One region of the Streptomyces sp. NBC_00005 genome, then DNA from elsewhere that is predicted to be linked to it. Evidence: predicted binding sites of a transcription regulator. Region 1 holds the regulator's gene; each other region holds the start of a gene.
The links. The regulator HspR, encoded in region 1, represses chaperone genes until heat shock. The targets are predictions, from matches to a motif close to TTGAGNNNNNNNNNCTCAA.
Positions count from the first base shown of each region.

Region 2: lon (endopeptidase La) is a predicted target of HspR. The motif match lies at 7,529-7,547, and genes of this name have one in related genera.
Region 3: dnaK (molecular chaperone DnaK) is a predicted target of HspR. The motif match lies at 3,509-3,527, and genes of this name have one in related genera.

Region 1 covers NZ_CP108316.1:5,219,072-5,229,334, reverse strand. The annotation lists gene OG303_RS24015 ((Fe-S)-binding protein) at 1-1,567, opposite strand, end outside; gene OG303_RS24010 (MraY family glycosyltransferase) at 1,786-2,811, shown strand; gene dnaK (molecular chaperone DnaK) at 2,906-4,753, shown strand; gene grpE (nucleotide exchange factor GrpE) at 4,750-5,415, shown strand; gene dnaJ (molecular chaperone DnaJ) at 5,449-6,627, shown strand; gene OG303_RS23990 (heat shock protein transcriptional repressor HspR) at 6,633-7,082, shown strand; gene OG303_RS23985 (substrate-binding domain-containing protein) at 7,343-8,449, shown strand; gene OG303_RS23980 (transglutaminase N-terminal domain-containing protein) at 8,501-9,364, opposite strand; gene OG303_RS23975 (alpha-E domain-containing protein) at 9,366-10,263, opposite strand, start outside.
Region 2 covers NZ_CP108316.1:3,924,966-3,935,228, forward strand. The annotation lists gene OG303_RS17935 (nitrate- and nitrite sensing domain-containing protein) at 1-2,227, opposite strand, end outside; gene OG303_RS17940 (protein phosphatase 2C domain-containing protein) at 2,606-3,391, shown strand; gene OG303_RS17945 (MarR family winged helix-turn-helix transcriptional regulator) at 3,435-3,926, opposite strand; gene OG303_RS17950 (lysozyme) at 4,171-4,989, shown strand; gene lon (endopeptidase La) at 5,092-7,506, opposite strand; gene OG303_RS17960 (sulfatase) at 7,749-9,278, shown strand; gene OG303_RS17965 (rhomboid-like protein) at 9,275-10,069, opposite strand.
Region 3 covers NZ_CP108316.1:2,471,681-2,481,943, reverse strand. The annotation lists gene OG303_RS11805 (ATP-binding protein) at 68-1,129, shown strand; gene OG303_RS11800 (DUF2201 family putative metallopeptidase) at 1,126-2,922, shown strand; gene OG303_RS11795 (OsmC family protein) at 2,993-3,421, shown strand; gene dnaK (molecular chaperone DnaK) at 3,574-5,451, shown strand; partial or broken gene OG303_RS11785 (respiratory nitrate reductase subunit gamma) at 5,455-5,637, opposite strand; gene OG303_RS11780 (respiratory nitrate reductase subunit gamma) at 5,613-5,735, opposite strand; gene narJ (nitrate reductase molybdenum cofactor assembly chaperone) at 5,732-6,226, opposite strand; partial or broken gene narY (nitrate reductase subunit beta) at 6,226-6,528, opposite strand; partial or broken gene OG303_RS11765 (hypothetical protein) at 6,482-6,757, opposite strand; gene OG303_RS11760 (SAM-dependent methyltransferase) at 6,846-7,652, opposite strand; gene OG303_RS11755 (helix-turn-helix domain-containing protein) at 7,729-8,592, opposite strand; gene OG303_RS11750 (helix-turn-helix domain-containing protein) at 8,697-9,527, opposite strand; gene OG303_RS11745 (4a-hydroxytetrahydrobiopterin dehydratase) at 9,723-10,028, shown strand; gene OG303_RS11740 (class I SAM-dependent methyltransferase) at 10,034-10,263, shown strand, end outside.

The DNA.
Region 1 (10,263 bases):
AGTCACCCGTGCACTTCTCGTCGCCGCCCATGATCGCGAACTTGACGCCCGCGATGTTGAGGAGTTCCGCGAAGGCCTTCGTGGTCTTCTTCGCGCGGTCCTCGAGCGCGCCCGCGCAGCCGACCCAGTACAGGTACTCGACCTCGCTGAGGTCCTCGATGTCCTGGCCGACGACCGGGACCTCGAACTCGAGCTCCTTGAGCCACTCCAGGCGCTGCTTCTTGGCGAGCCCCCAGGGGTTGCCCTTCTTCTCCAGGTTCTTGAGCATCGTGCCCGCCTCGGACGGGAACGCGGACTCGATCATCACCTGGTAGCGGCGCATGTCGACGATGTGGTCGATGTGCTCGATGTCCACCGGGCACTGCTCGACGCAGGCGCCGCAGGTGGTGCAGGACCACAGGACGTCCGGGTCGATGACGCCGTTCTCCTCGGCGGTACCGATCAGCGGGCGCTCGGCTTCCGCGAGCGCTGCCGCGGGAACGTCCCCCAGCTGTTCCTCGGACGCCTTCTCCTCGCCCTCCATGGTCTTGCCGCCACCGGCCAGCAGGTACGGGGCCTTGGCGTGCGCGTGGTCGCGCAGGGACATGATCAGGAGCTTGGGGGAGAGCGGCTTGCCCGTGTTCCAGGCCGGGCACTGCGACTGGCAACGACCGCACTCGGTGCAGGTGGAGAAGTCCAGCAGGCCCTTCCAGGAGAACTGCTCGACCTGGGAGACGCCGAAGACGTCGTCGTCACCGGGGTCGGTGAAGTCGATCGGCTTGCCGCCGGAGGTCATGGGCTGGAGGCCACCGAGGGCCGTACCGCCGTCGGACTCGCGCTTGAACCAGATGTTCGGGAACGCGAGGAAGCGGTGCCAGGCCACACCCATGTTGGTGTTCAGCGAGACCACGATCATCCAGATGAACGAGGTGCTGATCTTGACCATCGCGACGAAGTAGACCAGGTTCTGCAGCGCGGAGACGCTCAGGCCCTTGAAGGCCAGGACCAGCGGGTACGAGGCGAAGTACCCGGCCTCGTAGCCCTCCACGTGGTGGATGGCGCCCTCGAGACCGCGCAGCACGTAGATCGCGAGACCGATGGTGAGGATGACGTACTCGACGAAGTACGCCTGGCCCGCCTTGGAGCCCGCGAAGCGGGACTTGCGGCCGGGCCGCGAGGGCAGGTTCAGCAGGCGGATCGCGATGAGTACGACGATGCCGAGCACCGTCATCACACCGATGAACTCGGTGTACATCTCCAGGGGCAGCCACTGGCCGACGATCGGCAGTGTCCAGTCGGCCTGGAAGAGCTGGCCGAAGGCCTGCGCCAGGGTCGGCGGCAGCGTCAGGAAGCCGACGGCCACGAACCAGTGGGCGAAGCCCACGATGCCCCAGCGGTTCATCCGCGTGTGGCCGAGGAACTCACGCACCAGCGTCACGCTGCGCGAGTAGGGATTGTCGGTCCGGCTGCCGGCGGGCACGGGCTGGCCCAGCTTGAAATACCGGACGAACTGGCCGATGGCGCGTGCGAGCAGCGCAACGCCGACCACGGTCAGAACCAGCGACACGATGATCGCGGCGAGTTGCATTTGGGGGCTCCTCGGGCCTGCGAGGGGTTTCGTTCGAGGGCGGGCCTCGACATTACTAAGCGGTAACTTATGCAGTCGGTTTGAGACTACCCCCATCTTCCATCGCACTGTAGCCAGCCGTTCGGTGATCTGCGTCGCTGAGGGTTGCCTTAAAGGTCTGTGACGATCCGATCGTGTTATTCATGCCAAATTGGTACATTCGCCCCTAACTTAGATCCGTGCTCTACGGGATTGCCGCCGCCACCACCGCCCTCCTGCTCGCCGCCGTGCTCACCGCGCTGCTCCGGGTGCCTGCCCTGCGCCTCGGGATCGTCGACCGGAGACGTCAGCGGCAGCGCCCCGTGCCGCTGTTCGGCGGTGCGGCCGTGGTGCTCGCCACCTGTGCGGTGGCGGTGGCCGGGGACCGGACCGGGGTGGCACCCCTCGGGGACGGGGTCGGGAAGCTGCTCGCCGCGGGGGGCGCCGTGGCCGCGCTCGGGCTCGTCGCGGACGTGCGTCGGGTCAAGGCGCGCTTCCTCGTCGCCGGTACGGCGGTGGCGGCGGCCTTCGTGGTGCCGTACGACGAGACCGGGGTGCCCGCCGGCCTGCTCGCCGTCGGCTGGATCGTCTTCGTCGCCGTCGGGTTCAAGGTGCTCGACCACGCCGACGCGCTCGCGGGCACCGTCGGAGTCGTCACCGCCTTCGGGGTCGGGGCCTGTGCGGCGGCCGAGGTGATGGACGGGCTCGCGGTGCTGCTGAGTGTGCTGGCCGCCGCGCTGACCGGGTTCCTCATGCACAACTGGCCGCCCGCGCGCGTGGGGCTCGGTGCGTGCGGGTCGCTGTTCACCGGGTTCGTGCTCGCCGCCTCGGCCGTGTTCACCCGGGCCGGGTACGGGATCGAGTCCAGCGCGGGGGTGCTGTTCGCGCTCACCGCCGTGGCGAGCGCCGACGTACTGCTCGTGGTCCTGTCGCGGCGGCTGGCCGGGCGGCCGTTGCTGCGCGGCGGACCGGACCATCTCGCCCACCGGCTGCGGCGGTTGGGGCTCACCCCCCAGGGGGCGACCGTGCTGCCCGGCATCGGGGCGTTCGCCGGGGTGCTCGTCGGGGTGCTCATGCACATCGGATGGACCGCCGAGTCCGGGGTGTTCTGGGTGGGAGCGGGGGCACTCATCGTCGTACTCCTGCTGCTGCGGGTGCCTGTGTACGGAGCTCGACGGTCCGTATCCACGCAGGTCAGCGGCCACTTGCGTGTAAGGAACGGATAAGAGTTGAGTCGCTGCGACTCAGGTCTGTTGACCGAGCGCGGGACGTCATGCACACTTGAGTCCGTTCCACTCAAGTCAGCTGGAGGAAATCACCATGGCACGTGCGGTCGGCATCGACCTGGGCACGACTAACTCCGTCGTCAGCGTTCTGGAGGGCGGCGAGCCCACCGTCATCACCAACGCCGAGGGTGCCAGGACCACGCCGTCCGTCGTCGCCTTCGCCAAGAACGGTGAAGTGCTGGTCGGCGAGGTGGCCAAGCGCCAGGCGGTCACGAACGTGGACCGGACCATCCGCTCCGTGAAGCGTCACATGGGCACGGACTGGAAGATCGAGCTCGACGGCAAGGTCTTCAACCCGCAGCAGATGTCCGCGTTCATCCTGCAGAAGCTGAAGCGCGACGCCGAGTCCTACCTGGGCGAGAAGGTGACCGACGCGGTCATCACCGTCCCGGCGTACTTCAACGACTCCGAGCGCCAGGCGACGAAGGAAGCCGGCGAGATCGCCGGTCTCAACGTCCTGCGCATCGTCAACGAGCCCACCGCGGCCGCGCTCGCGTACGGCCTCGACAAGGACGACCAGACGATCCTCGTCTTCGACCTCGGTGGCGGCACCTTCGACGTGTCCCTCCTGGAGATCGGTGACGGCGTCGTCGAGGTGAAGGCCACCAACGGCGACAACCACCTCGGTGGTGACGACTGGGACCAGCGTGTCGTCGACTACCTGGTCAAGCAGTTCGCCAGCGGTCACGGCGTGGACCTCGGCAAGGACAAGATGGCCCTGCAGCGCCTGCGCGAGGCTGCCGAGAAGGCCAAGATCGAGCTGTCCTCGTCCACCGAGACCTCGATCAACCTGCCCTACATCACGGCGTCCGCCGAGGGCCCGCTGCACCTGGACGAGAAACTCACCCGGGCTCAGTTCCAGCAGCTGACGGCCGACCTGCTGGAGCGCTGCAAGACGCCGTTCCACAACGTCATCAAGGACGCCGGCATCTCCATCAACGAGATCGACCACGTCGTCCTCGTCGGTGGCTCCACCCGTATGCCCGCCGTGGCCGAGATCGTCCGCGAGCTCACCGGTGGCAAGGACGCCAACAAGGGCGTCAACCCGGACGAGGTCGTCGCCATCGGCGCCGCCCTGCAGGCCGGTGTCCTCAAGGGTGAGGTCAAGGACGTCCTGCTCCTCGACGTGACCCCGCTGTCCCTCGGTATCGAGACCAAGGGCGGCATCATGACGAAGCTCATCGAGCGGAACACGACGATCCCGACCAAGCGGTCCGAGATCTTCACCACCGCCGAGGACAACCAGCCGTCCGTGCAGATCCAGGTCTACCAGGGCGAGCGCGAGATCGCGGCGTACAACAAGAAGCTCGGGATGTTCGAGCTGACCGGTCTGCCGCCGGCCCCGCGCGGTGTCCCGCAGATCGAGGTCGCCTTCGACATCGACGCCAACGGCATCATGCACGTGACCGCGAAGGACCTGGGCACGGGCAAGGAGCAGAAGATGACCGTCACCGGCGGCTCCTCGCTGCCGAAGGACGAGGTCGACCGGATGCGCCAGGAGGCCGAGAAGTACGCGGAGGAGGACCACGCCCGCCGCGAGGCCGCCGAGAGCCGCAACCAGGGCGAGCAGCTCGTCTACCAGACGGAGAAGTTCCTCAAGGACAACGAGGACAAGGTCCCGGGCGAGATCAAGACCGAGGTCGAGGCGTCCGTCGAGGAGCTGAAGGCCGCGCTCAAGGGCGAGGACACCGCCGAGATCCGCACCGCCACCGAGAAGGTCGCGGCCGTCTCGCAGAAGCTGGGCCAGGCCATGTACGCCGACGCCCAGTCCTCGCAGGCCGCCGCGGGCGGCGAGGCTCCCGGTGCCGAGGCCCCCAAGGCCGACGATGACGTCGTCGACGCCGAGATCGTCGACGAGGACCGCAAGGACGGTGCCGCGTGACGGAGGAGACCCCGGGTTTCGACGAGAAGCCTGACGTCCCCTCCGGCGCCACCCCCGACGACGCCGAGCCGCAGGCCGCCTCCCCCTCCTCGGGGGAGGGGGCGGCCCCGGCCGGGGACGCAGCAGTACAGATCGCCGGTCTGACGGCCCAGCTGGACCAGGTGCGCAAGGCGCTCGACGAGCGCACCGCGGACCTCCAGCGGCTCCAGGCCGAGTTCCAGAACTACCGCCGCCGGGTCGAGCGGGACCGGATCACGGTCAAGGAGATCGCCATCGCGAACCTCCTGACCGAGCTCCTGCCCGTACTCGACGACATCGGCCGCGCGCGGGAACACGGCGAACTCGTCGGCGGATTCAAGTCCGTCGCGGAGTCGCTGGAGACCGTGGCGGCGAAGATGGGGCTGCAGCAGTTCGGCAAGGAGGGCGAGCCCTTCGACCCGACGATCCACGAGGCCCTGATGCACTCGTACGCGCCGGACGTCACCGAGACGACGTGCGTGGCGATTCTGCAGCCCGGGTATCGCTTCGGCGAGCGCACCATCCGCCCCGCGCGGGTGGCCGTGGCCGAACCCCAGCCGGGGGCGCAGACCGTCAAGGCGGACTCCCAGGATTCTGCCGAGGCGGCCGACGACAAGGAGAGCGGTGGCCCGGACGAGGGCTGAGTTTGAACCGATGAGAAAGGAGGGGCGTCGAGGATGAGCACCAAGGACTTCATCGAGAAGGACTACTACAAGGTCCTCGGCGTCCCCAAGGACGCCACCGAGGCCGAGATCAAGAAGGCGTACCGGAAGCTCGCCCGCGAGTTCCACCCGGACGCCAACAAGGGCAACGCCAAGGCCGAGGAGCGCTTCAAGGAGATCTCCGAGGCGAACGACATCCTCGGGGACCCCAAGAAGCGCAAGGAGTACGACGAGGCCCGCGCCCTCTTCGGCAACGGCGGCTTCCGTCCGGGGCCGGGCGCGGGCGGCGGGAACTTCAACTTCGACCTGGGTGACCTCTTCGGAGGCGGCACCCAGGGCGGCCAGGGTTCCGGCGGCTTCGGCGGCGGGATCGGTGACGTCTTCGGGGGCCTGTTCAACCGCGGCAGCTCCGGCACCACCCGGGTGCAGCCCAGGCGCGGCCAGGACGTCGACACCGAGGTCAGCCTCAGCTTCACCGAGGCGATCGAGGGGGCGACGGTCCCGCTGCGCATGTCCTCGCAGTCACCCTGCAAGGCCTGTTCCGGCACCGGCGACGCGAACGGCAACCCCCGGGTGTGCCCGACGTGCGTCGGCACCGGCCAGGTGGCGCGGGGCTCCGGCGGCGGTTTCTCGCTCACCGACCCCTGCCCGGACTGCAAGGGCCGCGGCCTGATCGCGGAGAACCCCTGCGACGTCTGCAAGGGCAGCGGTCGCGCCAAGTCGTCCCGGACCATGCAGGTCCGCATCCCCGCCGGGGTGTCGGACGGCCAGCGCATCCGGCTGCGCGGCAAGGGCGCACCGGGTGAACGGGGCGGCCCCGCAGGCGACTTGTACGTCACCGTGCACGTCGACGCGCACCCGGTGTTCGGCCGCAAGGGCGACAACCTGACCGTCACCGTCCCGGTGACGTTCACGGAGGCGGCCCTCGGCGGCGAGGTCAGGGTCCCCACCCTGGGCGGCCCTCCCGTCACCCTGAAGCTGCCGCCCGGCACGCCCAACGGGCGCACCATGCGGGCCCGCGGCAAGGGCGCGGTCCGCAAGGACGGCACCCGCGGCGACCTCCTGGTCACCGTCGAGGTGAGTGTCCCGGCGGACCTGACGGGGAAGGCTCGTGACGCGCTCGAGGCGTATCGCGAGGCAACCGCGGGCGAGGACCCGCGGGCGGAGCTGTTCCAGGCCGCGAAGGGAGCTTGACAGAGATGGACGGCCGTCGACGCAACCCGTACGAACTGACCGAGGAAACCCCGGTCTACGTCATCTCGGTGGCGGCCCAGCTCTCCGGCCTGCACCCGCAGACCCTGCGCCAGTACGACCGGCTCGGCCTGGTCTCGCCCGACCGCACGCCCGGCCGCGGCCGCCGTTACTCGGCCCGCGACATCGAACTGCTGCGTGCCGTGCAGCAGTTGTCCCAGGACGAGGGCATCAACCTGGCCGGCATCAAGCGGATCATCGAACTGGAGAACCAGGTGGCCGCGCTCCAGCAGCGCGTCGCCGAACTCCAGACGGCGGTCGAGGGCGCGGCGGCGGCCATGCAGCAGCGCGAGGCGGCGGTGCACGCGTCGTACCGCCGTGACCTGGTTCCGTACCAGGAGGTGCAGCAGACCAGCGCGCTGGTGGTGTGGCGGCCGAAGCGGCAGCAGTCCGACTGAGGCCGTCGCAATCAAGCCGTGAGAGGGGCCCGGAGAAAACCTCCGGGCCCCTCTCGTATGCCGGTTGTGGGCGAGTGCAGAGACCGTAAAGGGCGGTAGGAGGCGATTCCGCCATGTCTTCACAAGATCCACAGGGCGTGGTGTTGCGCACTCGTTAAGTATTCTGCTTGACGTCCGGGGTCGGCTCCGCGTTGGCTTTTCAGTCACCTGGGTTGCACTGCTGCACCCGCGTCCGGAAGACACCAGAAGTGAGCATCTCCATGCGTCGTACCGCCATAGCCGTCGCAGTGTCCGCCATGACTCTGTCGCTCTCCTCCTGCGGCGCGCTGAACGTGACGGGGGACGGCAGCTCGGCGAGCCCGACGAAGGGGAACGACGTCACCATCGGGCTGCTCCTGCCGGAGACGGCCAACACCCGGTACGAGGACTTCGACTACCCCATCATCAAGTCCCAGGTCGCCTCGCTCACCAAGAAGCGGGGCAAGGTCGACTACGCCAACGCGGGCCAGAACGCGGACAAGCAGGCGAGCCAGATGCAGAAGATGATCGACGACAAGGTCGACATCATCCTGCTGGACGCCGTGGACTCGCACGCCATCGCCGGTGAGGTGAAGAAGGCGAAGGACGCCGGTATCCCGGTCATCGCCTACGACCGGCTGGCCGAGGGCCCCATCGACGCGTACATCTCCTTCGACAACGAACTCGTCGGCGAGGTCCAGGCCCGCTCCCTGCTCGACGCGCTGGGCAGCGACGTCGACACCTCCGACAAGATCGTCATGATGAACGGCTCGCCCACCGACCCGAACGCCAAGCAGTTCAAGGCGGGCGCCCTGTCCGAACTCAACGGCAAGGTGACGATCGCCAAGTCGTACGACACCAAGGACTGGGACCCGAAGAACGCCGAGGCCAACATGACCGCGGCGATCAACGCGATCGGCAAGGGCAACATCGCCGGCGTCTACTCCGCCAACGACGGCATGGCCGGCGGCATCGTCAAGGCCATGGAGGATGCCGGCATCACCAAGCTGCCGCCGCTCACCGGGCAGGACGCGGAACTCGCGGCCGTGCAGCGGGTCGTGTCGGGCGAGCAGTACATGAGCGTCTACAAGTCGTACCCGCAGGAGGCCCAGGCCGCCGCGCAGATGGCGGTGGCCAAGGTGCAGGGCAAGGACATCGAGTTCGACGCCCTCACCCAGGACACGGTCGACAGCCCCACCAACAAGGACATCCCCGCGCAGCTCGTCACCGTGACCGCCCTGACGAAGAAGAACATCAAGGCGACGGTCGTCGCGGACGGCATCTACAAGATCTCGCAGATCTGCACGTCGAAGTACGCGTCGGACTGCGCGGCGATCGGCCTGAAGTAGGCGACGAGGGCCGAGGAGCGGCAGGCCGCCCCCCGACCATCTCCCGGGCGTTCACCCCACCCGGGTGAACTCCACCGACACCTCCGGCGGGCCGCCCGCCACGCCCCGGTAGATCCCCTTGTGCGGGGTGACGTCGTCGTAGTCGCGGCCCCGGCCCACCACCACGTGGGACTCGTCGGCGCGGGTCCGGTTGGTGGGGTCGTAGCCGCACCAGTCGCCCGCCCAGTACTCGATCCAGGCGTGGCTCTGTCCGGCGACGGGGCGGTGCAGTTCGGCCTCGCGCTCCGGGTGGAGGTAGCCGGAGACGTACCGCGTGGGCAGCCCCAGGCTCCGCAGCAGGGCGATGGTGAGGTGCGTGATGTCCTGGCAGACGCCCGCGCCCTGCTCCCAGGCCTCCGCGGCGGACGTGTTCACGCTTGTGGCGCCCGGGACGAAGGACACCCGGTCGGCGACCAGGGCCGAGACCGCGATCGCCGTCCCGTGCGGGTCGAGGCCGGCCGCCGCCTTCCGCGCCTTCTTGACCAGCTTCGCCGGGACCGTCGTACGGCCCGTCGGGTCCGCGAACTCCAACAGGCGGGAGTTCGCGGTCTGTTCGGCCACCTCCGCCCAGGTGGGCGCCGGCGGCAGCGGTTCCGGCGGGGACGTCTCGACCAGGCTGGAGGCTGTGATGGTGAGGGTGCCGTGCGGGTCCATCAGGTCGAAGCCGGTGACCTGGGTGCCCCAGTAGTCCCAGTACGACCAGGTGGCGGTCGCGGGGCTGACGGTGACGCGGGCGTCCAGGGTGGTCTGGCCGGGGAGCGTCAGCGGGGTCATGCGGAGCTCGTTGTGCGAGGAGGCCGCGGGCTGGGCGTAGGAGACGCGGGTGGTGTGCTTGATGCGGAGGCGGCGCGTGCCCTGAGTGCTCATGATGCTCATCTCACGCTCCTTCCTGGGCCCACTCGATGGGCCCCTGGTACGGGAAGAACCGCTCGGCCACCGCGTCCGCGGACGCCATGCAGGCCTGTTGCAAGTCCCCCAGCAGTGCGGGCAGTTGGCTCTCCAGGGCGTGTGTGTCCAGATACTCGAGGCCGGTGCGCAGCCGGCCGATCGGGCGGCGTGCCGGGTCCTGGCGGGGGCGGCCGAGGGCGGTGAGGCACTCCTCGGCGGTGGTCAGGGCGTGCAGCGCGGAGCGCGGGAAGTCCCGGTCCAGGAGCAGGAATTCGGCCACCCGCGGGGTGTCGCCGAAACCGCCGTACACGCGCGCGTACGCCTCGTCGGCGCCCGAAGCGCTCAGCAGCGTCGGCCAGTCGGGCGCGTGCGCGGCGTCCAGCACGCGCACGGACAGCAGCCGTACGGTCATGTCCACCCGCTCCAGGCTGCGGCCCAGCACGACGAAACGCCAGCTGTCGTCGCGGCTCATGGTCGAGTCGGCGAGCCCGAAGAACAGGGCCGCCCGGCGGCGGACCAGCTCCAGATAGGCGTAAGGGCCGGTACGGCGGGCCGCCAGCCGCTGGTCGGCCAGGGCGTGCCAGGTGGAGTTGAGGCACTCCCACATCTCGGAGGAGACGGCCTCACGGGCGCTTCGCGCGTTCAGCCGGGCGGCGCCAAGGGCGCCCTCGATCGAGCAGGTCGAGCGGGCGTCGAAGGCGAGCTGGTCCAGGACCTGTTGCATGTCCACGCGCTCGTCGCCCGCGTCGACGCCGAGGATCGCGTACAGCGACCGGCAGGCCACGTCCTCGTCGCGCCAGGGGTCCTCCAGCATGCGGTGCAGATACGCGTCGAGGATGCGGCCCGTGGCGTCCGCCCGCTCGACGTAACGGCCGGTCCAGGTCAGG
Region 2 (10,263 bases), 1.3 Mb from region 1:
GCGGGTCGGTGGACTTCGAGCGGCCGTACAAGACGTTGGAGTTGGCCTCCGCGTCCGCGCCCGGGAGGGAGAAGGTCTGGGTGGTGCCGGGGGCGGGGGTGGAGGAGGACGGGACCGCGGACGGCTGGGCCGATGCCAGGAGGGGCTTCGGCAGGACCACGACCGCGGTGACGCCGCCCTGCTTCTGTTCGCGCAGCTGGACGCGGACGCCGTGGCGGTGGGCGAGGCGTGCGACGACGTAGAGGCCGAGGCCCAGGCCCTCCTCGCCCTCGTGGTCGTAGGGGGAGTCCGGGTCGAACTCGGCGAGGCGGGTGTTGAGGCGGGACATGCGCTCGTCGGTCATGCCGATGCCCTCGTCCTGGACGGAGAGCATGACCTCGCCGTTCTCCAGGAGCCAGCCGGAGACCTCGACGGGCACGTCGGGCGGGGAGAACGCGGTGGCGTTCTCCATCAGTTCGGCCAGGAGGTGCGACAGGTCGTCCGCGGCGAAGCCCGCGACATGCGCGTGCGGCGGCAGCACGGCTATGCGGACGCGCTCGTACCGCTCGATCTCGCTGACCGCGGCGCGGACGACGTCGACGAGCGGGACGGGGTGCGCGCTCTGCTGGACGTGTTCGGTGCCGGCGAGGACGAGGAGGTTCTCGCTGTGCCGGCGCATCACCGTGGCGAAGTGGTCGAGCTTGAAGAGGGTGGCGAGGCGGTCCGGGTCGTGCTCGCGCTCCTCCAGGCCCTCGATGACGGCAAGTTGGCGTTCGACCAGGCCCAGGGTGCGCAGGGCGAGGTTCACGAACGTGCCGCCGATGCTCTCGCGCAGCCGCTCCAACTGGGCTGCGGAGTCGGCGAGTTCGGTGCGCAACTCCTCGCGGGCGTCGGCCATCTTCTGGCGCTGGCCGACCAGGTGCTTGCGGTCGGCCTCCAGGGTGGCGATGCGCTCGTGCAGGGCGGCAGCCTGTGCGTGCAGGGCGTTGACGGAGCGGACGACCTGCGCGAACTCGTCGTCGCGGCCGGTGAAGGTGATCGCTTCCTCGGCCGCGGGGTCCGCCGAATCGGCGAGGCGGGCCGAGCCGCGGCGCAGGACGGAGAGCGGGCGCGTGAGGGTGCGGGCCATCGCCGTGGCGACACCGACGGCGAGCAGCATGAGGGCGCCGAGGACGGCGATGCGCATCTCCAGCGCGCTGACGTCGTCGTCGCGCAGCTGGGCGAGGTCCTTGGTGCGACGGTCGAAGAGGGCGGACTCCGCGCCGCGCATGGCGTCGATGCGGGCGGAGAGCGCGGCGTCGACCTTCGTGGCGCTGGTGCCGAGTTCGGACGTGCTCAGCGTCGGCTGGTCGGTGAGGACGGCGAGGTACTTGTCGGCGGAGTTGACCTCGGGACCGGTGACCGTGGAGTCGTACGAGGTCCGGGCGGCCTTGGTGGCGGTCTCGTGGAAGTCGGCGAGGGCCGCGTCGGAGCGCAGCCGGGCCTGCTGGGCGGCGGCGCTCAGCGCGTTGCGCTGCCTCGTGTCGGCGGCCGAGGAGGTGGTGACCGTGGTCGCCAGGCCGGTGGTGGGGTTGATGACGCTCTGGGTGGACGTCGGCACGTTGAGGGCCGCGAGGAGGAGCCCGCGGGCGGCGGCCGACTGCTGCACGGCGGAGTCCAGCTCGGCGAGGGCGTATGCGCCCGATCCGGCCCGCGGCGGCATCTGCTCGGCCAACTGCTCGGCGAGCCGGTGCAGTTCGGTGATGGCGGCGGAGTAGGCGTCGTGCGCCTCGATGGCGGTGCTCTTCCCGGTGAGGGCGGAGCGGCGCAGGGCGGCGATGCCGTCGAGGTCACCGCGCAGGGAAGGAGGCGTGTCGGTGTTCTCCCGCAGGTCCTCGACCTGCCGGTCGACGCGGGCGCTCGACTGCTCGGCGGGCGCCTTGGACTTGGGCCGGCCTGCGGCGATGTACGAGGTCACCTCGTCCCGCTCGTCGGCGAGCGAGTGGGCCAGGCCCAGGGCGTCCTGGGTCTGCTCGGCGAGCGTCACCAGGTCCTGGGAGTCCTTGAGTTGGCCGGAGGCGGCGAGGACGGAGGGCGCTCCGGCCCCGGCGATGGCGGCGGCCACGACGGCCACGGCGACGACGAGCCGGTTGCGTACATGGGTGGGCCGGCCCTTGCCGGTGGTGGTGCCGGTGCTGCCGGGCGTGCCCTCCACGCCCGCTGCGGGATCCGTCTGCTTGCCTGTGCGACGAGGCCGCGTCTTCTGCACCGGTGCTCGCATTCCTGACTCGTGATACTCATGGGCCCGGGTGACGCTCCGTCAACTGAAGCCGACCGTGCGTACCCCCGGTACGGTCCCCGACCCTCCCAGTGCCGGTGAGCAGTGGCCGAGCATCACCTGACCCGCCACCCGAAGGAGTGAACATCGGAGGGGAGTTGGCGAGCAAGTTCCTCGGACGTATGCGATGACCTTGCGCGGCGGGCCGGTTGGACGTCCGCGCCGGGCGGTGGCACTATTCGCCGACACGGGTTCCCGGAACAACGGATTCCACCCCAAACCAGGCGTCTGACCTGCGCGAGTGCGCCAATTCGGCGACCAATGCCAGCCTTTGGCGACCCTTGTGAAGACGTCGTGCAGACTGGCCGAATGCGTACGGAACTTGTCTCGGAGCCCGGCGATCCCGCCCGCCCCAACGAGGACTTCGCCTCGGTGGCCCTGCCCGCTTCCGGCCAGGGCGGCGCCCTCGTCGTCCTGGACGGAGTGACGCCCCCGCGCGGCGAGACGGGCTGTCTGCATTCGGTCCCCTGGTACGTCGCGCGCCTGGGCGGCGCCCTGACCGAACTGACCGTTTCGCTCCCGGATGTTCCGCTGCCGCAGGCCCTCTCCCGCGCCATCGCCCGCACCGCGTCGGCGCACGCCGCCACCTGTGACCTTTCTCACCCACGCACACCGCAGGCAACGGTGGTGGTGGCGCGGTGGTCGCCGCAGACGGTCGAGTACCTGGTCCTGTCGGACTCGGCACTCCTGGTCGAGTCGTCGGAGGGCTCGGTCGCGTCCCTCCTGGACGACCGGCTGTCCCGGCTGCCCCGTTCCTCCCTGGCGACCGACGCCCTGGTCGACTCCACCGTCCGCAACAAGGAGGGCGGCTTCTTCACCGCGGCGGCGGATCCGTCGGTGGCGGAGCGGGCGGTGACGGGCGTGCTGCCTCGCGGAGACGTCCGCGCGCTGGCGGCGCTGACCGACGGGGCCACGCGGTGGGTGGAGAAGTTCCGCGAGGGGGACTGGGCGGACTGCTTCCGGCTCGTACGGAAGGAGGGGGCGGGGGCGCTGGTGGGGCGGGTGCGCAGGCTGGAAGCCGCGGACACGGAACGGGTGTTCCTGCGGCGGAGCAAGACACACGACGACGCGACGGTGGTCCACGTGGAGCTGTGACGCCCCCGGCCCACGGCCCGGGCGCCCCGGCGCTCCCTTGCCCCTACTTCTCCATCACGCGGTTCAACTGCCCGAGCAGCCGGGCCAGTTCGGACACCTCCCGGCGGTCCCAGTGGGTCAGCTGGCTCACGTACCGGGCCCGGCGGGCCTCGCGTACCTTTGTCACCCGCTTGCGGCCCTCGTCCGTGAGGTGGACCAGCCAGGCCCGGCCGTCCGCCGGGTCGGGTTCGCGGGCGACCAGGCCGAGGTCCTCCAGGGCGCGGAGCTGCCGGGACATGGTCGCCTTGCCCACGCCGATGTACGCGGCGAGCTCGGTCGCGCGCTGGCGGCCGAGTTCGTCGAGGCGGATCAGCAGGCCGTACGCCGCCGGCTCCAGGTCGGGGTGGACCTCGCGGGCCATCTCGCCCTGGTTGGCGCGGGCGCGCCGGAACAGGACCGTCAGTTCGCGCTCCAGCGACAGGTACTCCTGGTCGGCACCGCTCGCCGACAACTCCGCCGGGAGCCGGCGCTCGTCCCCGTTTCCACCTTCGTGCACGTCAGCCCCTGCCTCGGTTTCCCGATCCTGAAAGTTTCCGCCGAACCCCGTCGTTACCGCAGCTCCACCAGTATTTCGCAGGGCTAGACCAACGGCAGCCTCCGGCCCCTCTTCCCACCCGCTCTTCTACGTGCGTAGCTTCATTACGAGACCGACGGCTGGCATGCACACGCCAGTCCCATGTGGCCCCGCACTGGCCCCCACGCAGCATCTCCGAGCATCACCGAGCCTTCGGAGGCACGCCATGCCCGTGCACAGACCCGGATCGGTACGCCCCCGGCGCCTCTTCCTCGCCGGGCTCCTGCTCGCCGCCCTCCCTCTCGCCCTCGCCGTCCCCGCCTCCGCCGCGGACACACCCGCCCGCGGCTCCGCCCGCATGGGCATGGGCGTCCTCGCCCACGACGGCCAGAACGGCACGCCCTGGGCCACTGCGGCCGTCCAGACGGAGGGCGTCGACGTCTCCGGCCATCAGGGCAACGTCGCCTGGTCGACCCTGTGGAGCAGCGGGGTCAAGTGGGCCTACACGAAGGCGACCGAGGGGACGTACTACACGAACCCCTACTTCGCCCAGCAGTACAACGGCTCGTACAACGTCGGCATGATCCGCGGTGCGTACCACTTCGCCACCCCGGACACCACGAGCGGTGCCACGCAGGCCAACTATTTCGTCGACCACGGCGGCGGCTGGTCCAAGGACGGCAAGACCCTCCCCGGCGTCCTCGACATCGAGTGGAATCCGTACGGCGACGCCTGCTACGGCAAGTCGGCGAGCGCGATGGTCGGCTGGATCGCCGACTTCCTGAACACGTACAAGGCGCGCACGGGCCGGGATGCCGTGATCTACACGGCGACCAGCTGGTGGACCGACTGCACCGGGAACTACGGCGGCTTCGCGTCCGCCAACCCGCTGTGGATCGCGCGGTACGCGTCGGACCCCGGCACGCTGCCCGCCGGCTGGAGCTACTACACGATGTGGCAGTACACCTCGTCGGGGCCGACCGTCGGGGACCACGACAAGTTCAACGGGGCCCTGGACCGGGTGGTCGCCCTCGCCAACGGCTGACCCTCCCCCGTACGCACAAGACGAAGGCCCGGGCCTCCCTCACGGGACCCGGGCCTTGCCTGTCCGATGGCGTCCGTCACGCCGCCACCGGAACCTTCGGCGTCACGCCGCCACCGGAACCTCCCGCGTCGCGGCGCTCGTGGCGGGCGCGAGGGCCAGTTCCAGGACCTGGCGGACGTCCGTCACGGCGTGGACGTCGAGCTTGTCCAGCACCTCCGCGGGGACGTCGTCCAGGTCGGGTTCGTTGCGCTTGGGGATGACGACCGTGGTGACGCCCGCCCGGTGCGCGGCGAGCAGCTTCTGCTTCACGCCGCCGATGGGCAGGACCCGGCCGGTCAGCGAGACCTCGCCGGTCATCGCCACGTCCGTGCGGACCAGGCGGCCGGACAGGAGCGACGCCAGGGCCGTCGTCATCGTGACGCCCGCGCTCGGGCCGTCCTTCGGGACCGCGCCCGCCGGGAAGTGGATGTGGACGCCGCGGTCCTTGAGGTCCGCGACCGGCAGCTCCAGTTCCGCGCCGTGGCTGCGCAGGAAGCTCAGCGCGATCTGTGCCGACTCCTTCATCACGTCGCCGAGCTGGCCCGTGAGGGTCAGACCCGCCGCGCCCGTCTCCGGGTCGGCGAGGGACGCCTCCACGAAGAGGACGTCTCCGCCCGCTCCGGTGACCGCGAGGCCCGTCGCCACACCCGGGACCGCCGTACGGCGCTCGGCCGGGTCGGTGGCGGACTCGGGCACGTGGTGCGGCCGGCCGATCAGGGCGCGCAGATCGCCGTCCGTGATGGTGAACGGCAGGTCCCGGTCGCCCAGTTCGTGCTGGGCCGCGACCTTGCGGAGCAGCCGGGCGATGGACCGCTCCAGGGTGCGCACGCCCGCCTCGCGGGTGTACTCGCCGGCGAGCTTGCGCAGCGCGCTCTCATCCAGGGCCACCTCGTCCTTGTCCAGACCCGCCCGCTCCAGCTGGCGCGGAAGCAGGTGGTCGCGGGCGATGACGACCTTCTCGTCCTCGGTGTAGCCGTCGAGGCGAACCAGCTCCATACGGTCGAGCAGGGCCTCCGGGATGGCCTCCAGGACGTTCGCCGTGGCGAGGAACACCACGTCGCTCAGGTCGAGTTCGACCTCCAGGTAGTGGTCGCGGAAGGTGTGGTTCTGCGCCGGGTCCAGGACCTCCAGGAGGGCGGCCGCGGGGTCGCCGCGGAAGTCGGAGCCCACCTTGTCGATCTCGTCCAGCAGGACCACCGGGTTCATCGACCCGGCCTCCTTGATGGCGCGGACGACACGGCCGGGCAGCGCGCCGACGTACGTACGCCGGTGGCCGCGGATCTCCGCCTCGTCCCGCACGCCACCGAGGGCGACGCGGACGAACTTGCGGCCCATGGCGTGCGCGACGGACTCGCCGAGCGAGGTCTTGCCGACGCCGGGCGGGCCGACCAGGGCCAGCACGGCGCCTCCGCGCCGGCCGCCGATCACGCCGAGACCGCGGTCACTGCGGCGCTTGCGCACCGCCAGGTACTCGGTGATCCGCTCCTTCACGTCCTCCAGTCCGGAGTGCTCGGCGTCGAGGACGGCCTTCGCGCCCTGGATGTCGTAGACGTCCTCGGTCCGTTCGTTCCACGGCAATTCGAGGACGGTGTCCAGCCAGGTGCGGATCCAGGAGCCCTCGGGGGACTGGTCGCTGGACCGCTCCAGCTTGTCGACCTCCTTGAGGGCGGCCTCCCGTACGTTCTCCGGCAGGTCGGCGGCCTCCACGCGGGCGCGGTAGTCGTCGGACTCCTCGCCGTCCTGCTCGCCGTTCAGGTCGCGCAGTTCCTTGCGTACGGCTTCCAGCTGGCGGCGGAGCAGGAACTCGCGCTGCTGCTTGTCGACGCCCTCCTGGACGTCCTTGGCGATGGTCTCGGCGACGTCCTGCTCGGCGAGGTGGTCGCGCAGCTGCTGGGTGGCGAGCTTGAGACGGGCGACCGGGTCGGCGGTCTCGAGCAGCTCGATCTTCTGGTCGGTGGTGAGGAAGGGCGAGTATCCGGAGTTGTCCGCGAGCGTGGAGACGTCGTCGATGGCCTGCACGCGGTCCACGACCTGCCAGGCGGCGCGCTTGCGCAGCCAGGCGGTGGCGAGGGCCTTGTACTCCTTGACCAGTTCGGTGACGTGACCGGGCTGCGGCTCGGGCACGCTCTCGTCGATCCTCGTCCCCTCGACCCACAGCGCCGCGCCCGGCCCTGTGGTGCCGGCGCCGATACGCACCCGGCCGCGGCCGCGGATCAGGGCGCCCGGGTCGCCGTCGGCCAGCCGGCCGACCTGCTCGACGGTGCCGAGCACTCCCGTGCCCGGGTACGTCCCGTCGATGCGTGGCACCAGCAGGACCCTGGGCTTGCCCGGCTCGGACCGGGCGGCGGCCTGGGCGGCCTCCACAGCGGCGCGTACGTCGGGGTCGTTCAGGTCCAGCGGCACCACCATGCCGGGCAGCACGACCTCGTCGTCGAGTGGCAGCACGGGCAAAGTGAGCGGTGTGGACGTCGAAGCCATGATCTACCCTCCGGCAGTCAAGTTGAGTTACATCGACTCAATGCACGGGGCTCCGCGAATGTTCCCGGGGTGACGTTCGCTGTCAGCGATCGGGGTGTTGCTGCCTGCGTCGGCCGGGCCACCGCTCCCGGACTCCCGCTCCGGCCTGGTCGCCCTGATCCTCAAACGCCGGACGGGCCGAGATGCATCCCCGTTCACAGGAAGGGCCTGCAAACTGCAAGCTCGTTCACAGGGGGAAGCGCATGAGCGAGGAACAGCGGCGGGGGCCCGCCCGGCGTGCCGTGATCGCGGGGGCGGCCGTGGTGGCGGCAGGGGCAGCCGTACCCCTCGTCGTGCGGGCGGTGGGCGGCGACGGCTCCGGCACCGCCGGGCCCACCGGGAGCACCCCCGCCGCCAACGCGGCCCGCCGTACCGCCGCCCCGGCCACGAGCCGGGCCCCGTCCCCGACCCCCAGTCGCCGCCCCCGATCCGACCACCGCCCCAACATCCTGCTCGTCCTCACCGACGACCAGCCGAAGGAGACGGACTGGGCACTCCCCCGGACCCTCGACTGGCTCGGCGGAAACGGCGTCACCTTCGGGCGCGCACACGCCAACACCCCGCTGTGCGCGCCCTCCCGCGCCTCGATCATGTCGGGGCGGTACGCCCACAACCACGGCGTCCTCGACACCCAGCACCCCTACCACCTGGACCAACGCACCACCGTGCAGCGGCAGTTGCACGAGGCCGGCTACCGCACGGGCCTGTTCGGCAAGTACCTCAACTTCTGGCACACCGGCGACAACCCGCCGCACTTCGACGAGTGGCTGCTCCAGGAACCGGTGGCGTACTACAACGGCCACTACAACGACAACGGGACCGTCCGGAACCTCCCCGGCTACAACACCGCCGTCATCAAGGACCGCGCCCTCGCCTTCATCGAGGCCTCCCGCGTCGACGAGCGGCCCTGGTTCGCGTACGTCGCCACGCGCAGCGCGCACGAACTGAACATCCCTGAGCGGCGGTACGCCCACGCGCGCGTGCCCTACTGGGAGGGGCGGTCCTCCGTCTTCGAGCGCGACAAGGCCGACAAGCCGCCGTTCCTGCGCAGGGCGCACCACTCCTTCGCCCAGGGAAAGGCCCTGCGCGAACGCCAGTTGCGCACCCTGCTCTCGGTGGACGACGCGATGCGCGACTTCCGCACGAAGCTGCGCTCGCTCGGCCAGTTGGAGAACACCCTGGTGCTGTTCACCAGCGACCACGGCCTGTGCTGGGGCGACCACGGCTGGCTGCGCAAGTCGGTACCGTACCGGCCGAGCCTGGAGGTGCCCTTCCAGCTGTCGTGGCCGGCCGGCGGCTTCGGATCGGGCAGCGGCGACGACCGGCTCACCGGCCACGTCGACATCGCGCCCACGTTCCTGGACGCGGCCGGCATCACCCCGGACACCCCGCACGACGGCCACTCCCTGCTCGACCGGCGCAACGACCGCACCCACCTGCTCGCCGAGTGGTGGTGGAACCAGCAGGACAAACAGCCGATCCACACCTGGGCGTCGTACATCGGCAAGGCGGAGCAGTACACCGAGTACTACCGGACACGCCTCGACAAGAGGGGCCGTCCGCAGGGCAGTGGGGAGGTGCTGTTCCGGGAGTACTACGACCTCGCCAAAGACCCCTGTCAGCTCGCCAACCGGCTGCACGGGGCGAGCGAGGAACAGGAGCGCGGGCTCGGCGTTCCAGGCCTGGCCCGCGGACTGGCCGCGGCCCGCACGGCGGGTTCCAAGGGCTCCTAGGCCGCCCGTCCCGCCCGGTACCAGCGCCTGATCAGCGGCCACGTCGCCATGCCTATCGACAGCGAGATCAGATGGCCCCAGTTGGTCATCGGGTCCGTGAACTCGATCAGGTCCTGGACCAGCATCCCGCCGAACAGGACCAGCACCGGCCAGCGCAGCCACGGCGTGAGCAGCCCGGCCAGGGCGCCGACGCTGGCGGCCACCCCGAAGCTGATGCCGTAGTCGAGGCGGTGCAGGGAGCTGTCGGGGAGGTGGCCCACCAGGACCGCGAGACCCACCGGGCCCTCGGTCGCGAGGGTGGCCAGGACATGCCCGAGCAGGAAGACGACGGCCGTGCGCGCCCCGCCTATCCGCCGCTCCAGGGCGGTCAGGACGACCAGGAAGACGACCACGTACGGCGAGGTGATCCCGCCCGCGATCCACAGCGCGCTGGCCAGCAGCACCAGCACGGGCGTCTGCACGAGGTGCGCCACGTCGGTGCTGGAGGCCTGGTGCAGCGTGTGGACGAGGGAGGGGGCGGCGTACGCGGTGATCAGTGAGGTGAGGGCCAGAACGGCCGCGTAGCCGAAGGTGAACGGCGTTCCGGTGGGGGTGGGCAGGAGGCGCCAGGGGCGGACGGTACGGACCGCGGGGACGGGCGCCGGCACCGTGGTCGCGCCGGTCGCCGTGGCTCTCGCCGAGCCGCGCTGACGCGGCATGCCGTCCAGGAGTTCGCAGGCGTCCGGAAGGCGCGCGGCGTCGGGACGGGACGCGGCCAAGGGTTCCGCTTCGGCCGTCGCGGTCGGTTCCACGGTGAGGCACTCCTTCCGTTCACCCCACCCTTTCGCAATCCCACGGGTCGCTGTCTATGACAGAGGCCACGAAAGCGGCGATTCACAGCAACCTTTAAGGCTTTTTCCACGTCCGCCCGGCATTTGCGCGCCCACCGCTTTTCCGCGCTCCACGCTTTTCCCGCGCCGGGGACAGCCGGGGACAGTTCGGGGAC
Region 3 (10,263 bases), 2.7 Mb from region 1:
GGCACACACTGTCCGTATCGGACATCGCGCACCTGCGCGCCCCTCTCGAACACCCTGGAGCCGCTGCGTGCAGGCAGCCGTCACCGTCACTCCCACCCGTATCCCGGAACTGCTGCTCGGTCTCGCCACCGTGCGGCCGGTCTTCATCTGGGGTGCCCCCGGCATCGGAAAGTCGTCCCTCGTCAGGGACTTCGCCGAGTCGCTGGGACTGGAGTGCGTGAGCCTGCTCGGCACGCAGCTCGCGCCCGAGGACCTGATCGGCGTCCCGCAGATCCGCGACGGGCGGTCCGTCTTCTGCCCGCCGGAGGCCATCGCCCGTGACGAGCCGTACTGCCTGTTCCTGGACGAGCTGAACGCGGCCACACCGGATGTCCAGAAGGCGTTCTACTCGCTGATCCTCGACCGCCGCATCGGCAACTACGAACTGCCGAAGGGCTCGATCGTCATAGGCGCCGGCAACCGGGCCACGGACAACGCGCTCGCCCGCCCCATCGCCTCCGCCCTGGTCAACCGCCTCACCCATGTGCACCTGGAGGCGTCCGCCAAGGACTGGCTGACCTGGGCCGCGAACAACGGCATCCACCCCTGGATCCTCGACCACCTCACCGACCGGCCCGACCACCTGTGGTCCAAGCCGCCGAAGACCGAGGAGCCCTTCTCCACGCCCCGCTCCTGGCACATGCTCTCCGACGCGCTGCACTCCTTCGGGCAGGGCCTCGACGAGGAGACGCTGAAGGTCCTCGCGCACGGCACGCTGACGCCCGTGCACGCGACCGCCTTCTGTGGCTACGTCAAGATCGTGCGCAGCCAGTTCGGCATCGAGGCCGTCATCAAGGGTGACGCCCGCTGGCCGAACCGCCTCGAGGACCGCGACCTGCTCTACTACCTCGCCGAGTCCTTCCGCGGGCGCCTGATGAAGGAACTCCCGGTCAGCAAGGAGCACATGTCGGCGAACGGCCGGCAGACCGCGTACCGCGCCAAGTCGCTGCTCGTGCAGCTCGCGGAGATCTCCGTGGAGGTCGCCCAGACCGTCATCGCCTCCGACACGGACGGCAACCCCGTGCTGCCCTCGTGGTTCCTCATCGAGGCCGCCCGGGACATGCCCCGCCTGGTGGAGGCGCGCCGGTGAGCCGTACCCGGGGCAAGGCGCAGAAGAAGCGGGACCCCGCTGCCGAGGCGTTCGCCGAGGGGATGCGGCTGGTGAAGGCCAACCCGGCGCTGGCGGCCGTCGAGTTCGGCGTCTGCCGGCAGGAGGAGTGCAGGTTCGCGCCCCGCGACGGGCTCGTGGCCGTCGACTCGGACGGCGACCTGCACGTCCACCCGAGGCGCCTGGCCGAACCGGCCGCCTGGGCCTGGGCGCTCGCGCACGCCGTCCTGCATCTGGGCTTCGGGCACGTCCCGGCGGCGAAGGGCGAGCGCACCCAGCCCGACCGGTTCGACCTCGCCGCGCGCTGCGTCGTCGTCAACCGCTTCCTGCTGAACTTCACCATCGGTACGACCCCGGAGGAGCTGCCCGCCTCCTATCCGGACGGGGACGAGGAGCAACTCGCCGCGCGCTGGCGGCGGAACGGGCTCCCGGCCGCGTACGAGCGCTGCGGCACGGCGGGCGACCAGCCCGACCAGCTGCTCCTGCGGTGGGTGGGCTGGGCCCAACCCCCCGACTGGCAGCTGGCGTTCGCCACCGCACTGACCCGGACCGTGTCCGCGGCGATGGACCTGGCGGGCGGCCGCCGTGACTCCCTCGACGGCGCGGTGGTACCGCAGCGCCCCTGGCAGAAGGCCCTGAGCTGGTTCATCTCCTCCTACCCGCTGCTCGGCGGCATCGCGGCCGGCATCACCCTCGTCGCCGACGCCGAACTCACCCGCGCACACGGTATCTCCGTGGCGGCGGTGAACCCGGAGGCCGGCGAGATCTACGTCAATCCGCTGCGGACCTTCGACGACGAGGAATGGCGGTTCATCCTCGGCCACGAGATGCTGCACGCCGCCCTGCGCCACGGCGACCGCTGCGGTACCCGCGACCCCTACCTCTTCAACATCGCCTGCGACTACGTCATCAACGGCTGGCTCAGCGAGATGCAGGTCGGCACGATGCCCGAAGGGCTGCTGTACGACCCGGAGTTGAAGGACCTGTCCGCCGAGGAGGTCTACGACCGCATGGCCGGCGACCTGCGCCGGACGCGCCGCCTGGCCACGTTGCGCGGCAAGGGCACGGGCGACATCCTCGGCGGTCCGCTCGGCAGCCCGCGCGACTACGTCGACCTCGACGAGTTCTACCGCCGCGGCCTGTGCCACGGCCTGGACCTGCACCAGCAGCAGGAACGCGGTTACCTCCCCGGCGGCCTGGTCGAGGAGATCCGCACACTCAGCCACCCGCCCCTGCCCTGGGACGCCCGACTCGCCCGCTGGTTCGACGAGTTCGTGCCCCGCCCGGAGCCTGTACGGTCGTACGCCCGCCCCTCGCGCCGCCAGTCCTCCACCCCGGACATCCCGCGTGCGGGCCGCTACTTCCCGCCCGAGGAGGTCGCCCGCTGCACCTTCGGCGTGGTCCTCGACACCTCCGGCTCCATGGACCGCACCCTCCTCGGCAAGGCCCTGGGCGCCATCGCCTCGTACGCCGAGGCCCGCGACGTACCGGCCGCCCGCGTGGTCTTCTGCGACGCGGCCCCGCACGACGCCGGCTATCTCCCGGTCACGGAGATCGCCGGCCGCGTCCGGGTCCACGGCCGCGGCGGCACGGTCCTGCAGCCCGGCATCGACCTCCTCCATCGGGCCGACGACTTCCCGCGGTCCGCGCCGGTCCTCGTCATCACGGACGGCTGGTGCGACGTGCTGCGGGTGCGGCGCGAGCACGCATATCTCATCCCGCAGGGGGCGCGGCTGCCGTTCAGTGCCCGTGGACCGGTCTTCCGCGTGCAGTGAGCGCGTGCGGTGAGCCGGAATGTGATCGGATGGGATCCCAAGGAACACCCAGAATTCGGAAGGATTCACCGTGGCAACCACGCGCTCCGCACACACCGTCTGGGAAGGCAACCTGATCGAGGGCAACGGGGTCGTCTCCTTCGACTCCTCCGGCGCCATCGCCCAGCAGCCGGTCACGTGGGCCTCGCGCGCCCAGGACGCGAACGGCAAGACCAGCCCCGAGGAGCTGATCGCCGCCGCCCACTCCAGCTGCTTCTCCATGGCGCTGTCGCACGCTCTGGCGGGCGCCGGCACCCCGCCCACCAAGCTCATCACCTCGGCCGACGTGAATTTTCAGCCGGGTGAGGGCATCACGGGCATCCATCTGACCGTCGAGGGCACGGTCCCCGGCATCGACAACGACGCGTTCGTCGTCGCCGCCGAGGACGCCAAGGCCAACTGCCCGGTCAGCCAGGCCCTCACCGGCACCACCATCACGCTGTCGGCCAAGCTCGCCTGACACCCGTACGCGGACGTCCGCCGGTGCCGCGCCTCCCGCCGAGGGGGCGCGGCACCGTTCTTTTCCGGGTACCCGGGGTACGCGGCATTGACAACGGCGCACTCAAGTTTTGTGCTGGTGGGTGAAGAGTGCCCTGGCGGAAGGGGACGGAGATGGCACGTGCGGTCGGGATCGATCTCGGGACCACGAACTCGGTGGTCGCCGTCCTGGAGGGCGGCGAACCCACGGTCGTCGCCAACGCGGAGGGGGCCAGGACCACACCCTCGGTCGTGGCCTTCGCCAAGAACGGGGAGGTGCTGGTCGGAGAGGTGGCCAAGCGGCAGGCCGTGACGAACGTGGAGCGGACCGCCCGCTCGGTGAAGCGGCACATGGGCGAAGCGCAGTGGCGCTTCCCCGATCAGGGCTCCGTGGACGGGACGCGCTACCGGGCGCAGGAGCTGTCCGCGCGGGTCCTGCAGAAGCTGAAGCGGGACGCGGAGTCCTACCTCGGCGAGGACGTCACGGACGCGGTGATCACCGTACCGGCGTACTTCGACGACTCGCAGCGGCAGGCGACCAAGGAGGCCGGGGAGATCGCGGGGCTGAAGGTCCTGCGAATCATCAACGAGCCGACGGCCGCCGCCCTCGCCTACGGCCTGGACCGGGGCGAGGAGCAGACCGTGCTGGTCTTCGACCTCGGCGGCGGCACCTTCGACGTGTCGCTCCTGGAGATCGGCGACGGCGTCATCGAGGTCAAGGCGACCAACGGCGACACCCACCTCGGCGGCGACGACTGGGACCAGCGGATCGTCGAGCACCTGGTCAAGACGTTCAAGGGGCAGTACGGCATCGACCTCGGCAACGACAAGATGGCGGTTCAGCGCCTGCGCGAGGGTGCCGAGAAGGCCAAGATCGAGCTGTCCAGCTCGTCCGAGACGACGATCAACCTGCCCTACATCACCGCCTCCGCCGAGGGGCCCCTGCACCTCGACGAGAAGATGACCCGCGCCCAGTTCCAGGAGCTCACAGCCGACCTCCTCGACCGCTGCAAGACCCCCTTCCACCAGGCGGTCAAGGACGCCGGCATCAAGCTGTCCGCGGTCGACCACGTCATCCTCGTCGGCGGCTCGACGCGGATGCCCGCGGTCACCGAACTGGTCAAGGAGCTCACCGGCAAGGACCCGCACAAGGGCGTCAACCCCGATGAGGTCGTGGCCGTCGGTGCGGCCCTCCAGGCCGGCGTCATCCGGGGCGACGTGAAGGACGTCCTCCTGCTCGACGTCACCCCGCTGTCCCTGGGCATCGAGACCAAGGGCGGCATCATGACGAAGCTGATCGAGCGCAACACGACCATCCCGACCCGGCGTGCGGAGATCTTCACGACGGCCACCGACAACCAGCCCTCGGTGGGCATCCAGGTCTACCAGGGCGAGCGTGAAATCGCCGCGTACAACAAGAAGTTGGGCGTCTTCGACCTGACGGGGCTGCCGCCCGCCCCGCGCGGGATCCCGCAGATCGAGGTCGCCTTCGACATCGACGCGAACGGCATCATGCACGTGTCGGCCAAGGACCTGGCCACCGGCCGCGAGCAGAAGATGACGGTGACCGGCGGCTCGGCGCTCCCCAAGGACGACATCGACCGCATGATGCGCGAGGCCGAGCAGTACGCCGAGGAGGACCGCCAGCGCCGCGAGTCCGCCGAGACCCGGAACCAGGCCGAACAACTCGTCTACCAGACCGAGAAGTTCATACGGGACAACGAGGAGCGGATCCCCGCCGAGACCAGGTCGGAGGTGGAGGCTGCGGCGACAGAGCTGAAGGGCCTCTTGGAACGGAACGCGGAAACCAACGAGCTGCGCACCGGCGTCGAGAAACTCGCCACCGTCAGTCAGAAGATGGGCCAGGCGATGTACGCCCAGGCCGACCAGCCCCCGACCGACACCGGCACCGGCACCGGCACCGAACAGCACACCTCACCGCAGGAAGAGGAGGGCGTGGTCGACGCGGAGATCGTGGACGAGGACCGGGACACGAAGGGCGGCGCCGCTTAAGCATCACGAAACCTGGGAGCCCATCCGCTCCCAACCCCGCCGCTCCGGCCGCGGCCCCAGCTGTTCGGGGTCGCGGCTGCGGTACACCAGATACGGCCGGAACAGGTACTGCACCGGCGCGCTGAACATGTGGACCAGGCGGGTGTACGGCACCAGGGCGATCAGCGCCATGCCGACCACCGCGTGGTCCAGCCGTACTTGTCGTAGCGGTAGCGCCAGATCAGGCCGGCGACGAGCAGGGCGAGGACGACGTACGGCAGGACGCCCCACAGCAGCGTGGTCATGGGCGCGCCCCTGGGTGTGCGATCGGCAGTGTGGCGCACACGGCGTCCAGGACGGATGCGTACGGTGTGCCGAAGTCGGTGAGCCGGGAACGGAGTTGTTCCAGGCCGGCCCGGTGTTCGGTGAGGAGGCCCGTGTCCCCGGTGCGGGCCGCGAACTCCAGGACCGCGGGCAGGAAGTCGGGCAGTTCCTCGCCGGTGAACTCGAGGCCCGCGGCGCGGTAGACCTCCTTGAAGCGGACCAGCGACATGCCGCGCCGCCGGGTGTCCCCGTCCTGCCACCAGCTCAGGTAGAGGCTGTGGCGGTTCTTGAAGTCGAAGACCTGGACGTAGTGCGCGGCCAGTTCATGGGCCGGAGTGACCGCCGCGTGGTCCACGAACTCCCGCAGCTGCGGGGCCGCTTCACGCAGCAGCGGCAGCCGGGCGCGGAAGTCCTCGTCGGGGTACGTCAGGCAGAGCGCTGCCGCTTGGTGGAGCACGGCGTCCGAGGGCATCAGGCCTCCTTCGAGTCGGCCGGGTCGGCCGGGCTGTCCGTGGTCTGGCGGCTGCGCAGCGCGTGGAAGTTCTCCACCGACACCAGCGGCAGGTGCCTGCGTCCCGAGTCCTGACCGACGAGGCCGTCGCCGCCCATCCCCGGCCCGCCGTCGTAGTCGAGGCTGCACTCGTCCGGCAGCGCGGACTCCTCCAGCCGGCGCGCGTCCCCGACGGCGGCGGTCGGAATCACGTACCGGTCCTCGTACTTGGCGATCGCCAGCAGCCGGTACATCGCCTCGACCTCGGCGGACGTCATGCCGACCGTCCTTGACGTACACCTTCCACCGGCACGAGACCGTGCAGTTCACGCCGTGCGTGGGGTTCACGACCTTGTCGTGGCTCCAGCGGTCCCGGTAGAACGCGTCGGCCTCACGCCCGCCGGTCAGCCCGATGCTGTGCAGATCGGGTGCCGGGGTGCCCGGACGGAAGAACCTTCCGGCACGCAGCAGCACCGCTCCCGGCTCGGTGGGCGGTATCCGCGTGTCCGTCACGTGCGCTCCCTTGCTCACCCCGTGCTTCGACGCTAGGGGCGAGCCGGGGAGCGCACCTGTTCACGGCGCCCGTACGGGTCAGGGAGCGTCAGTTCTTGCGGGCGACCCCCGCGTACACCGGGACGACGCCCTCCGCCTGGGCCTCCACGTCCACCGGCTCCGGACGCCAGCCGTACACCGGGATCACACCGGGGCCGAGCAGTTCCAGACCCTCGAAGAAGCGGGAGAACTCGGGAAGGGTGCGCGGGTAGAAGGGCGTGCCGCTCCTGCGGAACAGCTCCGTGGCCTTGGCCACGCCCTCCGGGGCGAGGTCCGGGCTGACCTGCGAGAGGATCAGGAAGCTCCCGGGTGCGAGCACCTCGACGTACCCCTTGACCAGGCCGAACACGTCGTCCTCCTCGTCGCCCAGGTAGTGGGTGAGCGCCACCAGGGACAGGGCGACGGGCTGCGCGAAGTCCAGGGACTCACCGGCCAGGCGCAGGATGGCCTCGGGGTCCCGGACGTCGGCGTGGATGTAGTCCGTGCTGCCCTCGGCGGAGCCGTGCAGCAGCGCCTCTGCGTGGCGGAGCACGATCGGGTCGTTGTCCGCGTACACGACCTTGGACTCCGGCGCGGACTGCTGCGCCACCTGGTGCAGGTTGGGCTCGGTGGGGATGCCGGTGCCGATGTCCAGGAACTGGCGTATCCCGGCCTCGGCGGCCGTGCGGACGGCCCGTTGCATGAACCGGCGGTTGGCGCGCGCCCCGCGTACCACCGTGCCGTCCGCGGCCAGGATCCTGCGGGCCAGCTCCTCGTCCACCGGGTAGTTGTCCTTGCCGCCCAGCCACCAGTCGTACACACGGGCAGGGTGCGGCCGGCTGGTGTCGATCTGCGGTGCGGCGTCGGATCCGGTCATGCGGTGTCTTCTCCTCGATGTCGATGTGGGAAAGGTGCTGTGCGTGACTGAGAAGTACTGACTGAGACGTGCCGACTCAGAAGTCCTCGCGGTACTCCCGCAGGATCTTCTTCGTGCGCTGGGCCGACGCGGCCCGCGCGGTCATGTGGTCGAGGACCTCCAGGTGCGCGGAGACCTCCTTGCGCGAGTCGAGGTACAGGGCCCCGGTCAGGTACTCGGTGAAGACCATGTCGGGCAGCTCGGGCTCGCCGAAGCGGAACAGCGTGAAGGGCGCGTACGTCCCCGGGTGCGGGCCGCTCTTGAACTCGGCGATCTGCAGCGTGACCCGGTCGCGCTCGGCGAACTCCAGCAGCTTGTCCAGCTGGTCGCGCATCACCTCGCCATGGATGCTCACCGGGCGCCGTAGGACCGTTTCATCCATGATCACCCACAGGTGGGGCGGATCCTCGCGCTCCAGGAGCTGCTGCCTGGCCATCCGCAGCGACACGTGCCGCTCGATGGTCTCCGGTCCGGTCTGCCCGATCGTTCCTGCATCCATCACGGCATGCGCGTACGCCTCGGTCTGCAGCAGCCCGGGCACGAAGTGCGGCTCGTAGGAGCGGATGATGTCGGCGGCGCCCTCGAGGCTCACGTACAGGCTGAACCAGTCCGGCAGCACGTCGTGGAACCGCTGCCACCAGCCCGGCTGGTTCGCCTCCTCGGCGAGGGCGATGAAGGCCGCCGCCTCGTCGTCCGGGACGCCGTACGTCTCCAGCAGCACCTGGACGTACGGGATCTTCAGGGCGACCTCGGCCATTTCCATCCGCCGCACGGTCGCGGGGGCCACCCGAAGGACGGCTGCCGCCTCCTCGCGTCTGAGCCGGGCCGCTTCCCGCAACTCCTGCAGGCGCTTTCCGAGCACCACCTGACCCACGGTGGGCGCGGGACGCCGCTCACTCACGTCACGCCTCCCCTACGCGCCGAAGTATGCGCGAAGCAGTGTGTCATGTTCCGCCGCCGGTCTCACGGGATCGGCGGTGCGGGCCTTGCCACGTGTGCCGTCCGTCAGGGCATCTGTGACTGAAGGTACTTCACCGTCGCCGGATCGGCCGGGAGGAACGTCTCGATGGCCAGCTCGGCGACGGTCACGTCCATGGGGGTGTTGAAGGTGGAGATGGACGAGACGAACGACAGCGTCCGCCCCTCGTGCTCGACCTGCATCGGCAGGGCGAAGTGGGGGACCCGTTCCGCCGGTTCGTGCTCGTGGCTCGGCTCCGGCACCGGGTAGGCGGCCACCTCCTCGTACAGGGCCCGCAGCGGTGCGGAGCGGTAGAGGGCGATCTGCCGTTCCATCTGCGCGAGCAGATGGCCGCGCCACTCGCGGAGGTTGCGGATGCGGGGCGCCAGGCCCTCGGGGTGCAGCGTCAACCGCATGGCGTTCAGCGGGGGTTGGAGCAGGGACTCCGGGACGCCCTCCAGGAGCATCATGATGCCCCGGTTGGCCGCGACGACGTCGTACGTCGCGTCCAACACCAGTGCGGGATAGGGCTCGTAGCCCTGGATGAGGCGTTCCACGCCCTGGCGGAGAGCGTCCAGCGCGGGCGAGTCGAGCGGGGTCTCCGGGTAGTGCGGGGCATAACCGGCCGCCAGCAGCAGGGAGTTGCGCTCGCGCACCGGGACGTCCAGATGCTCGGCCAGCCGCAGGATCATCTCCTCGCTCGGCCGGGAACGGCCCGTCTCGACGAAGCTGATGTGCCGGGCCGAGGAGTCGGCGCGCAGCGCCAGCTCCAGCTGGCTGACCCGCCGCCGCTCCCGCCAGGCCCGCAGCAGCGGGCCGACGCCCTTGGCGGAGGGTGTGGCGGCGGATGCGGGGTGTCCGGTCGCGGCAGTGGCCATGCGTACGACCGTAGCCGAGGAGCTCGACGCGTGGACCGGGCGTCGGAGGCGGCCTCGCGGACCACCGCTGCGGCGGACGGCCCCACGGCCGGATGTGTCCGCGGCCGACCATCGGGAACCCTTCTGACCAGGGCCTCGGCAGCACAGCTGTGGCACGCTGAAGGAGAACCCCGGCCCCTTTGGAAGGAGCGAGCCATGCCCGTGGAACCGCTGTCGCAGAAAGAGATCGAGGAACGGCTGGCCGAGCTGCCGGGCTGGTCGCTCGACGGGGACCGCATCACCCGTTCCTACCGGCTGGGCTCGCACTTCGCGGCGACGGCGATGGTCGTGCACATCGCCCAGGTCCAGGAGGAGCTCGACCACCACTCCGACCTCACCCTCGGCTACCACACCGTGTCACTGTCCGTGAACACGCACAGCGTGGGTGGCAAGGTCAGCGAGCTCGACTTCGCACTCGCGCGCCGGGTCGAGGATCTCGCACAGGGACACGGAGCACACTGACCCGCGTGCTCGACTACGACAAGGAAGCCGTCGCCTACGACGCCACGCGCGGCGGCGAGCCCAGGGCCGCGGCCGCCGCGGACGCCGTACTGGGCCTGATCCCGACCGACGCGGGCCGGCTCCTCGACGTGGCCTGCGGCACCGGGATCGTGACCATGCGGCTCGCGGCCGCGCGGCCCGCGACCCGGGTGACGGGCGCCGACCTGACGTACGGCATGGCCCGGATGGCCGCCGC